2 regions of the Uniformispora flossi genome follow, and region 1 is predicted to be linked to the other one. Evidence: riboswitches for the same ligand, from Rfam matches in the RefSeq annotation. Region 1 holds a riboswitch; the other holds the start of a gene.
What was found. Region 1 has a riboswitch for glycine ahead of gcvP (aminomethyl-transferring glycine dehydrogenase). Riboswitches for the same ligand answer to the same signal wherever they lie in the genome.
Positions count from the first base shown of each region.

Region 2: it holds a riboswitch for glycine, as region 1 does, so the genes downstream of both, gcvT (glycine cleavage system aminomethyltransferase GcvT) here and gcvP (aminomethyl-transferring glycine dehydrogenase) in region 1, are expected to answer to the same signal.

Region 1 covers NZ_JBMULZ010000019.1:40,935-46,515, forward strand. The annotation lists gene ACPA54_RS31440 (hypothetical protein) at 1-52, shown strand, start outside; gene ACPA54_RS31445 (DUF5999 family protein) at 327-521, shown strand; gene gcvP (aminomethyl-transferring glycine dehydrogenase) at 647-3,463, opposite strand; glycine riboswitch at 3,606-3,738, opposite strand; glycine riboswitch at 3,741-3,834, opposite strand; gene ACPA54_RS31455 (DEDDh family exonuclease) at 4,003-5,581, shown strand, end outside.
Region 2 covers NZ_JBMULZ010000010.1:130,362-135,942, reverse strand. The annotation lists gene ACPA54_RS22430 (DUF885 family protein) at 1-421, shown strand, start outside; gene ACPA54_RS22425 (hypothetical protein) at 437-910, opposite strand; gene ACPA54_RS22420 (enhanced serine sensitivity protein SseB C-terminal domain-containing protein) at 974-1,672, opposite strand; gene ACPA54_RS22415 (enhanced serine sensitivity protein SseB C-terminal domain-containing protein) at 1,730-2,443, opposite strand; gene ACPA54_RS22410 (OsmC family peroxiredoxin) at 2,571-3,002, opposite strand; glycine riboswitch at 3,174-3,289, shown strand; gene gcvT (glycine cleavage system aminomethyltransferase GcvT) at 3,723-4,856, shown strand; gene gcvH (glycine cleavage system protein GcvH) at 5,003-5,386, shown strand; gene glyA (serine hydroxymethyltransferase) at 5,413-5,581, shown strand, end outside.

The sequences.
Region 1 (5,581 bases):
GCACACCCTGGTCGCCCGCGGCGCGCACGTGCTCACCACGACCCAGGCCTGACCCCCCCGCGCAGTCCTCGCACGCCCCTCGCGCAACCCTCGTATGGTCCTCGCGCGGCCTTCGCCTGACCCTCTCGGTGGAAACCCGGTGACGCGCTCGGGTGAGAACTGCGAATTCCGCTGCGGGAGCGCCTCCGCGGGCGGAGACTGGGATCGGATACGAGTCAGGTCGTGTCCGGAACGCACGTACGAACGCACGACCAACGCACCGGCCGGTCGGCAGGCGTCCGGCCCCATCGCGAGGCATCGCGAGAACACACCGAGAAGGTACGACGATGTGCCAGCACCAACCGCAATGCCCACCGGCCGACAGCCCTGACCGGGAAGCCGCGCACGTGGTCGCGGCCCACCCCGAGCAGGGTTGGAGCCTGCTGTGCAACGGAGTGGTCTTGTTCGACGACACGGGGGAACTGCTGCCGGACGGCCGCATGATCGCTCCGCATCGCCCGCGCGTCCGACTCGCCGCCTGAGGGGGCCTCAGGAGGCGTACTCCGCACCGCAATCCCCGCCCATAACGACGTGGGAACGCCGGAGGGCCACACCCGATCGGGTGTGGCCCTCCGGCGTTGTCCGTGACGTCGCAGCGGGTCGGGGCTCAGTTCTCGTACGCGTCCACCGACGGGCAGGAGCAGACCAGGTTGCGGTCGCCGTACGCCCCGTCGATGCGCCGCACCGGCGGCCAGTACTTGCCGGCCGGCGTCATGCCGCCCGGGAACGCGCCTTCTTCCCGCCCGTAGGCGTGCTCCCACGTGTCCGCCGCGACCATGGCCGCGGTGTGCGGGGCGTTGACCAGCGGGTTGTCGTCCGCGGGCAGCTCACCGGCGCCGACCCGGTCGATCTCCGCCTTTATGGCGATCATGGCGTCGCAGAACCGGTCGATCTCGTGCAGGTTCTCGCTCTCGGTCGGCTCGATCATGAGCGTCCCGGGCACCGGGAAGGACATCGTCGGCGCGTGGAAGCCGTAGTCGACGAGCCGTTTGGCGACGTCGTCCACGGTCACCCCGGTGGCCTTGGTGATCCCCCGCAGGTCGACGATGCACTCGTGCGCGACCAGGTCCGCGGGCCCCGTGTAGAGCACCGGGAAGTGCGGCGCGAGGCGCTTGGCGATGTAGTTGGCACTCAGCACCGCAACCTGGGTGGCGCGCTTCAGGCCGTCCGGGCCCATCAGGCGGATGTACGTCCACGAGATCGGCAGGATCGCCGCCGACCCCCACGGCGCCGCGGAGATCGGCCCCACGCCGGTCGCCGGGCCCGCGGTCGGCTGCAGCGGATGGTTCGGCAGGTACGCCGCGAGGTGCTCGCGGACCGCCACCGGGCCGACGCCCGGACCGCCGCCGCCGTGCGGGATGCAGAAGGTCTTGTGCAGGTTCAGGTGCGACACGTCGGCACCGAACGCGCCGGGCTTCGCCAGGCCGACCAGCGCGTTCAGGTTCGCGCCGTCCACGTACACCTGGCCGCCCGCGTCGTGCACGAGCGCGCACACGTCGCCGATGTGCTCCTCGAACACGCCGTGCGTGGACGGGTAGGTGACCATGAGCACCGCGAGGCTGTCCCGGTGCGCCTCGATCTTGGCCTTGAGGTCGTCGAGGTCGACGTCGCCGTTCTCCCCGGTGCCGACCACCACGACGCGCATCCCGGCCATCACGGCGCTCGCCGCGTTGGTGCCGTGCGCCGACGACGGGATCAGGCACACGTCGCGCCCGGTGTCGCCGTTGGCGCGGTGGTAGGCGCGCACCGCGAGCAGCCCGGCCAGTTCGCCCTGCGACCCGGCGTTCGGCTGGATGGAGACCTTGTCGTAGCCGGTGACCGCGACCAGCGCGTCCTCGAGGCCGTGGATCAACTCCAGGTAACCGGCGGCCTGGTCGGCGGGTGCGAAGGGGTGGATCTGCGCGAACTCGGGCCAGGTGATCGGCTCCATCTCGCTCGTCCCATTGAGCTTCATGGTGCACGAGCCGAGCGGGATCATGCCGCGGTCGAGCGCGTAGTCCTTGTCGGCGAGGCTGCGCAGGTAGCGCAGCATGTCCGTCTCCGAGCGGTGCGCGTGGAAGACCGGGTGGGCCAGGTAGTCGTCGGTGCGCAGCAGCCCCTCGGGCAGCGCGTCCGGGGTGGCCTCGTCCAGCGCCGCGACGTCCTGCCCGGCGACGCCGAAGGCGCGCCACACGGCGGCGAGGTCCTCGCGGGTGGTGGTCTCGTCGCAGCTGATCGACACGTGGTCGTCGTCGGCCTGGTACACGTTGACGCCTTCGCCGCGCGCCGACTCGCGCACCGCGGCCGCCCGGCCCGGGACCCGGACGTGCACGGTGTCGAAGAACGCGCCGTGCGCGACCTCGACCCCGCCCGCGCGCAGCCCGGCGGCCAGCACCGCCGCGTACCGGTGGGTGCGGCGGGCGATCGCGGCGAGGCCCTCGGGGCCGTGGTAGACGGCGTACATGCCGGCCATGACGGCGAGCAGCACCTGCGCGGTGCAGATGTTGCTGGTCGCCTTCTCGCGGCGGATGTGCTGCTCGCGGGTCTGGAGCGCGAGGCGGTAGGCCTGGTCGCCCGCGGCGTCGACGGAGACGCCCACGAGGCGGCCGGGCAGCGAACGGGCGAGCTTGTCGCGGACCGCCATGTAGCCGGCGTGCGGGCCGCCGAAGCCCATCGGCACCCCGAACCGCTGCGTGGTGCCGACGGCGATGTCGGCGTCCATGCTGCCGGGCGAGGCGAGCAGGGTGAGCGCGAGCAGGTCGGCGGCGACCGCGACGAGCGCGCCGCGGCCGTGCGCGTCCGCGATCAGTGGCGCGAGGTCGCGCACCCGGCCGTCGGCACCCGGGTACTGGAGCAGCGCACCGAAGAACTCGCCCTCGGGCAGTCCCGCGGAGGTGTCCGCGACGACGACGTCGATGCCGAGCGCCTCGGCACGCGTCCGCACCACGGCGATCGTCTGCGGCAGACACGCCGCGTCCACGACGAACACGTTGCTCTTGGCCCGTCCGGCACGGCGCGCGAGCGTCATGGCCTCGGCGGCGGCGGTGCCTTCGTCGAGCAGCGACGCGCCCGAGACCGGGAGGCCGGTGAGGTCGGCGACCATCGTCTGGAAGTTCAGCAGCGCTTCCAGGCGGCCCTGCGAGATCTCCGGCTGGTACGGGGTGTAGGCCGTGTACCAGGCCGGGTTCTCCAGCACGTTGCGGGTGATGACCGGCGGCGTGTGGGTGCCGTAGTAGCCGAGGCCGATCATCGGCCGCAGCACGGTGTTGCGCGACGCGAGGGCGCGGAGCTGCTCGTGCACGTCGGCCTCGGAGACCGCGGCGGGCAGGTCGAGCGCCTCAAGGGTGCGGATGGCGCCGGGGACGGCGGCGTCGGTCAGCTCGTCGAGCGAGCCGTAGCCGACGTGCGCCAGCATCTTGGCCTGCTCGTCGGCATCCGGGCCGATGTGCCGGGCGGTGAACGGCGACGCGGCCTCGAGCGCGGCGAGGCTGCCGGGACCGGACGCGTGGTGCGATGACGACGAGCTCACGTGGAGGCCTCCAGTGTCGCGGAGGAGACCGCGCGGGTCGCGCGACCTCTCTGCCTCCCCCTCTGTCATCGATACCTGAGAGCTTCACCCGAGCGCCGCAGAAACGCGGAACGGGCTTTCACCGTCGGTGAGCCCCGGCCGCACTCCGCCGGAAAACCGGCGGAACCCGAACGGGACTGCTTTCCAGAGTGCCCATGGCCACGCGGTACGGGTGCCTGAGAGATTCCGGGGAGGGGTTGCTCCTTCGGCGCCCGGATCGGTGTCCGGGACTCTCCCGCGCGACTGTTGGTGCGCCCTCAACGCTACCAGTGCGCCGCCGACGGATAGGCGGAAGATCACCCCGGGACCTGCGGAAACGAGGTCTACGCGGGTAGTGCGACCGGTCGGCCCGCCACCCCCACGGGTTTCCCGGTTTCCCAACCGCCCGTCCAGCCCCGCGGGTACGGTGGGTGGCCGTGCTCGCCGACCTTCCCTCCAGCCCCGCCGGTCCCGCTCCGGCCTGGCCCGCCGCCTACCCGCGTGACTTCGCCGTCGTGGACGTCGAGACGACCGGCCTGACCGTCCGCGACCGCGTCGTATCCGTCGCCGTCCTGCTGCTCGACGCCGGCGGCACGGTGACCGGCCGCTGGTCGACCCTCGTCGACCCGCGACGCGACCCGGGCCCGACCCACATCCACGGCCTGACCCGCGAGGCTCTCACCGGACAGCCGCTGTTCGCGGCGATCGCCGACGACCTCGCCGAACTCCTCGAAGACCGCGTCCTGGTCGCCCACAACGCCGCCTTCGACTGGAAGATGCTCGCCGCCGAATACGGCCTGCTCGGCCGTGACATGCCGACCACGGCCCGGCTGTGCACACTGACCCTCGCCAAACGCCTCGACCTGCCGCTGCCCGACTGGCGTCTGGCCAGCCTCGCCGCGTACTACCAAGTGCGGCAGTTCCGCGCGCACGACGCCGAGGACGACGCCCGGGTGCTCGCCGAGGTGTTCCGCCCCGCGCTGCACGAGGCCGCACGGCGCGACCTGCCGCTGCCGGTGACGACACCCGACCGGCGGAGCGCGGCACGCGTACCGGCGCAGCGCCGTGCCCCGAAAGCGGCGTGCGCGTACGCCAACCCGGGGCCGCTGCGCGACGGCGTGCTGGTGCAGGGCATGCGGGTGGCGTTCACCGGCGACACGCGGGTCCCCCGCGAGGAGCTGGAGGCCCGCGCGACGGCCGCGGGGCTGCACGTGACCGGAAGCGTCAGCGGAAAAACGTCCCTGCTGGTCACCAACGACACGGACACCGGGACGGGCAAGAACCGCGCCGCGCGCGAGCGGGGCGTTCCGGTCGTCGACGAGGCGGCGTTCGTGGCGATGCTGGCGGGGGTGCGCGAAGGCGCACGGGTCGGGGGCGCAGTTCCGGACGGTGCGGGACGGGCCACCGGCTCGGAGGCGCCGAGCACGGCCGCGCCCACGGCTGCCGGGGAAGCCACTGCCGAAGAGGCTTTCGCCGGGACCGCACCGGGCGAGACCGCCGCCGGCGCCGCCGCGGCGGCCGGGGGCTTGGCCGGGGGCTTGGTCAGGGGCTCGGTCGAGGGCTCGGCCGAGGGCTCGGGAAGCGCCGCCGGTGGGCGACCGGACGCGCCCGCCCCCACGCCCGACGCTCCCCCGCACACCCCGCCGGCGGCGCCCGCCGAGCAGGGCTCCGACGCCGCTTCGCCCGCCGCTCGCGCGCGGCGCCCCGGTCCCGCCAACGTCCTGATCCTGCACGGGCGCGACGAGCACGGCGAGGGCGGCCGGGTGCGGGCGCTCGTCGTGGAGCGCGGGCATCGGCTGCGGGTCAACCTGACGCCCACGGTCGACGTCGTCCTCGTCCTGCCGGGTGCCGCGGCCGATCCGCGGACCGCGCGGGCGGCGGCGCTGGGCATTCCGTGCCTCGCCGTCGACGCGTGGCAGGCCCAGTCCGCGTCGCCGGAAGCGGAAGCGGAAGCGGAAGCCCACGGCGTGACCGATCCGGCCGCCTGCCGCGAGCTGCCGCGCGGTGGCGCGCACG
Region 2 (5,581 bases), on a different contig from region 1:
TTCGTCGTCGTTCGCCGAGGGCTGGGCGCACTACATCGAGGAGGTGTGCCTGGAGGAGGGCTTCCGGGTCGGCGATCCGCGCTACGCGATCGGAATGTGCCTGGAGGCGCTGATCCGGGTGACCCGGCTGGCCGCGGCGATCGGCCTGCACACCGGCGCGATGGACGTCGCGGAGGCCACCCGCCGGTTCATGGCGGACGCCCACCTCGCCCGCACCGCCGCGGTGAGCGAGGCCCGCCGCGGCACCTTCGACTGGAACTACGGCTGCTACACGTGGGGCAAGCTCGCCCTGCGCGACCTCCGCGACGAAGCGAAGGCCGCATGGGGCGCGGGCTTCACGTTGGAGCGCTTCCACACCGCACTGCTGGACCTGGGCAGCCCGCCCGTGGGACTGGTGCGCACGGCGGTGGAACGCGGCTGAAGCCCGGCCGAATCGTCAGGCGTGGGGCCGGGGCGGCGTCGGCTGTTGCGGGTAGGCCTGCAGATAGGCCTGCTGTGCCGCGGCGACCCCGGCCTCCCGCCAGTGCCAGATCGTGGCGACCTTGGCGTGGAAGTCCGGGTCGCGCTGCCCCGGGCCGTCCAGCGGGACACGCAGGCGCACCCGGCGGCCGCTCGTCAGGGTGAGGCGCACGTACCAGGTGCCGAAGGTGTTCTTGGCTTCGACGGCGGCGATCTCCCCCCACGCGAAGTGCCGCGTGGTGAACGCCTTCAGGGTGAGGCCGTGCGGCGTGAGCACGGTCGCGAACCTCGCCGAGTAGAAGCCCATGAAGAGGAGCACCGGCCCGGCGCCGAGCCCGAAACGGGACACGTCGAAGGTGATCATGGCGATGCCCACCGCGGTGATCACCGCGCCCGGGACCAGCAGGGCCCAGCGCTGCCCGAGCGACAGCACCATGCGTATCTCATGCATGGCGGGCACTGTGGCAGACCGGGCGCGCGGCCGGAAGGCCGGGGCCCATCGTCCGGGTTGGCCTCAGACGAACGACCGCGTGTGGTCGCGGAGCCAGCCCGCGACCGGGTCGTACGGGTCGTCGAGCGGCACCCACGACAGCGGGCCGCCGGGCATCGCCGCGGAGGCCCGGGCGACGGCGGCGTGGACGCGGTCGGTGGTCGCCGGGTCGGCGTCCGCGGTGCGGATGCCGAGGACGACGCGGGGCGCCCCGACGGACGGTTCGACGTAGGCGCGGTGCGCCGCGCGGACCACGCCGCTGCCCGCCAGCTCGGCGGCCACCATCGACCAGAACGCCGGGTCCTGCACGCTGGGTTCGCCGACCCGCAGGGGTCCGGGCAGGGTGCGGTCCAGGCCGGTGACGATGCGCCGCAGGTCGAGGAACGGGATGCCGATCCCGCCGCCCTGCATGTGCGGGTCGAGCCAGATGCCCCACCGGTCCGGGTACAGCGTCGCGCCGATCTCCTTGACCGCGTGCACCTCCCACCCGCGGTCCCAGCGGCTCTCCCGGAGCTGCTCCTCGGAGGTGAAGGCCGGGGCGTAGTGCGAGCCGTGGACCTCCATGTTCCCGTACTGCGCGTCCGGGCTGCCGGGCTGTCCCTGCCAGAGCAGCATCCAGACGTGGCCCCGGTCCAGGGCCTGGAGCAGGACTTCGTAGGCTTCGTATCCCTGCGGCGCGACCTGCCGCATCGCGTGCTCGACCTCGTTGGCGGGAAACGCCACCGGTGTCCTCCCCGTGCGGTGCGTGACGAAGGCAACCATCGTATGTGCCGACAGGCGTCAAGGGCGTTCGTAGAACGGGCGGACCGCGTCCAGCATCCAGTCGCCGATGGGGTCTTGGGCGAGATCGATGAGCACGAGGTTGACCGGCCACGGGGATCCGGCGCGGGCCACGGCGCGCTCCAGCGCGGCCACGGTGGCACGGCGGTCCTCCTCCTGCCAGCGGTCGAGTTCGACGCCGACGAACAGACACGGGGCGTCGGATTCGACGACGCCGAGGGCGCGCCTGGCGGTGAGCACGACCGGGGTCACGGCGAACTCCTCGGCGGCCGCGGCGAGGAAGACGTACGGCTCCTCGGCGGGCTCCGGCTCGGCCAGCGTCACGCGGGCGCCCATCGCCCCGGCGCCCGGCGGGCGGGACAGCTCCAGGACGCCCTGCGGCGGTATCGGGATGCCGACCTCGCCGCCCGGGTTGACCGCCATGCCGACGTGCGGCGGCAGGCCGCGGGCGAACTCGCGGACCGGGGCGACGGTGAACGGCATCAGGCCCGCGGCGCGGCGCAGCTGCTCCTCGGAGCTGAACACGGGCACGTACGGCAGGCCGTCGATTTCCGTGGTGGGCAGCGTGAGTTCGGTGTCCTGCGGGCTGCCGCCCGCGGGCAGCGGCACCCAGACCTCGGCGTCCGCGAGCACCGCCAGCAGCTCGCCGGTCCGCGCCGGATCGTGCAGGGCCGCGGCCAGGCACTGCTCGACATGGTTCGCGGGGAACGCCACCGGGCCACCTCCAATTGATGATCTGCGGCCAGCCTAGGGCGTGGCGGGGCCGAGGCGGCGGGGCGGCGGCCGCGGACATGCGAACGGCGGGGACCTTCCGGTCCCCGCCGTCGCGTGCGTCTGCCGCTCAGCCGAGGAGTTCGGCCTGCAGCGAGATCGGCACGCCGGCCTTGAGCGCCTTGCTCACCGGGCAGTTCTCCTTGGCGTCCGCCGCAACCGCCGCGAAGTCCTCGGTGCTGATACCCGGCACGTGTGCCTTGACCGACAGCACGATGCCGGTGATGCCCTCGCCGGGCTGGAAGGTCACGTCCGCCCGGGTCTCCAGCGAGTCGGGCGGCGTCCCGCGGCCCGCGAGGGCGTGCGAGAGCGCCATCGAGTAGCAGGACGAGTGGGCGGCCGCGATGAGTTCCTCGGGGCTGGTCTTGCCGTTCGCCGCCTCCGCGCGGGACGGCCAGGACACCTCGTAGGTCCCCACGCCCGAGGAGTCGAGCGAAACGGTCCCCGAGCCGCCGATGAGCGGGCCCTTCCAGTCAGTGGTCGCGGTGCGCGTGGTCGCCACGGGCAAGCCTCTCTGTGCGGTGCGTGCGTCTCCGGTCGGCCGCGGTATCCGGCCTGGTCGCGCCCACGCTAGCAACGGAAGCCGCGGGTGCCGATCGGAGAAACCTCCGACACGCCCGCGGCATCCCCGGGCGGGACCGATAGCATGCGCCCACAACTTCACACCGGCCCTCGACCCCATGCGGGAGAGCCCCCGACGCCGCGCGGCCTTCCGGCCGAGCGTCCCGGGGCGCCGAAGGAGCAATTCCTCCCCGGAAACTCTCAGGCCCCAAGTACCGTGCGGGTGAGGCGACTCTGGAAAGCAGTCCCGCGCACGCCCGGCGGGGCTCACCCACGGTGCAAGCCGCGGTCCGCCCGACTCCGCTCGGGCCCGCGCGTGAAGCTCTCAGGTCCATGACAGAGGGGGAGGCGACCCACCAGCCCCGTGCTGCGTGCCCGGCTTGTCCGGCGTGCCGCGCGACGCCCAGGGAGCCCCCTTGCCGGACCGCCTGTTGTGCCCGCCGCCTGCGCCGCCGCTCGCGCCGTCTTTTGTCCCGCCCGCCGTCGCGCCTGTCGTGCGGGCTGCCGCGCTGCTTTGCGTGCCGGCGGGCCGCCGATCGCGCGCCGCCGCACCGCCTGCCCGGCGCGTGTGCGCGCGACATCGCGACAATCCGCACGAAATCATGGCGATCAGGTTCCCTTCGGCCCCAGCCGCCGGCCCCACCCGCGAGGAGTCCAGCCGATGACGTCCAGCCCCTCCCCCGCCGCCGAGGCACCCCGCGAGCGCCGTACGCCGCTCGACGCGGTGCACGACGCGCTCGGCGCCACCATGACCGACTTCGCCGGGTGGCGGATGCCGCTGCGCTACGGCAGCGAGTCGGCCGAGCACCGGGCGGTCCGCGAAGCCGCCGGCCTGTTCGACCTCACGCACATGGGCGAGATCGCGGTCACCGGCCCCGAGGCGGCTCGCGCACTCGACCACGCGCTGGTCGGCTACGTGTCCAAGATCGGCGTCGACCGCGCCCGCTACACGATGATCTGCGACGCCGACGGCGGCATCCTCGACGACCTGATCGTCTACCGCACCGGCGACACGGAGTTCCTGGTCGTCGCCAACGCCTCCAACGCCAACGTGGTCGCCGCCGAACTCGTCGCCCGCGCGGCCGGCTTCGACGCCGCCGTGGCCGACCGGTCGGAGGACTACGCGCTGCTCGCCGTGCAGGGCCCGCACGCCGTCGCGATCCTCGCCCCGCTCACCGGCCTCGACCTCGACGCGGTCAAGTACTACGCCGCCGACCGCGCCACCGTCGCCGGCGTGGACGTGCTGCTCGCCCGCACGGGCTACACCGGCGAGGACGGCTTCGAACTGTTCTGTGCCCCCGCCGACGCCGAGCGCCTGTGGACCGCGCTCGCCGAGGCCGGCGTTCCGCACGGCCTCATCCCCGCGGGCCTGTCGTGCCGCGACACGCTGCGCCTGGAGGCCGGCATGCCGCTGTACGGGCACGAGCTGTCCACCGCGCGCACCCCGTACGAAGCCGGCCTCGGCCGCGTCGTGCGCCTCGACAAGCCGGAGGACTTCGTCGGCCGCGACGCGCTCGCCGCGCGCGAGCAGGCCGGCCCGGCCGCGGCCCTCGTCGGCCTGCGCGCCGTCGGCCGCCGCGTGCCGCGCGCCGGATACGCGGTGCTCGACCCGGACACCAAGGAGCCGATCGGCGAGATCACCTCCGGCGCGCCGTCGCCGACGCTGGGCGCGCCGATCGCGATGGCGTACGTGCCCGTCGACCGCACCGAGCCGGGCACCCGCCTGGCCGTCGACGTCCGCGGCACCGCCGAGCCCGTCGACGTGGTCGCCCTGCCGTTCTACAAGCGCGCCTGACCCGGGCCGCCCGTCCCGGCGGCCCGCGCACGACCCGCAGCAAGACCCGCAGCAAGAGCCAGCGGAACCCCCGCTGCGAAACCCCGCAAACCGGCACGAAATCCCCTGAGGATCGGCGCCGCCCTCCCGGAATGGAGAATGGACCTGTGAGCGCACCCCAGCACCTGCTCTACAGCAAGGACCACGAGTGGCTGACGACGGACGGCGACCCGGCCGTCATCGGCATCTCGGAGTTCGCGGCCAACGCCCTCGGCGACGTGGTCTTCGTCCAGCTTCCCGAGGTCGGCACGCGGGTCACCGCGGGCGAGCCCTGTGGTGAACTGGAGTCGACGAAGTCGGTGAGCGACATCTTCGCCCCCGCCGACGGCGAGGTCGTCGAGGTCAACACGGCGGTCGTCGACGAACCCGAACTGGTCAACTCCGACCCGTACGGCGACGGCTGGCTGATCAAGGTGCGCCTGGACACCCCGGCGGAGAAGTCCGACGCGCTGCTGTCCGCCGACGAGTACATCGCCTTCACCGGCGCCTGAGCACCCGATCGAGGAGCTGACCCACCGTGACGATCCTGGACCGTCCCCTGGCCGAGGTGGACCCTGAGGTCGCCGCCGCCGTCGCCGACGAGCTGCACCGCCAGCAGTCGACCCTGGAAATGATCGCCTCCGAGAACTTCGCGCCCGTCGCGGTCCTCGAGGCCCAGGGCTCCGTACTGACCAACAAGTACGCCG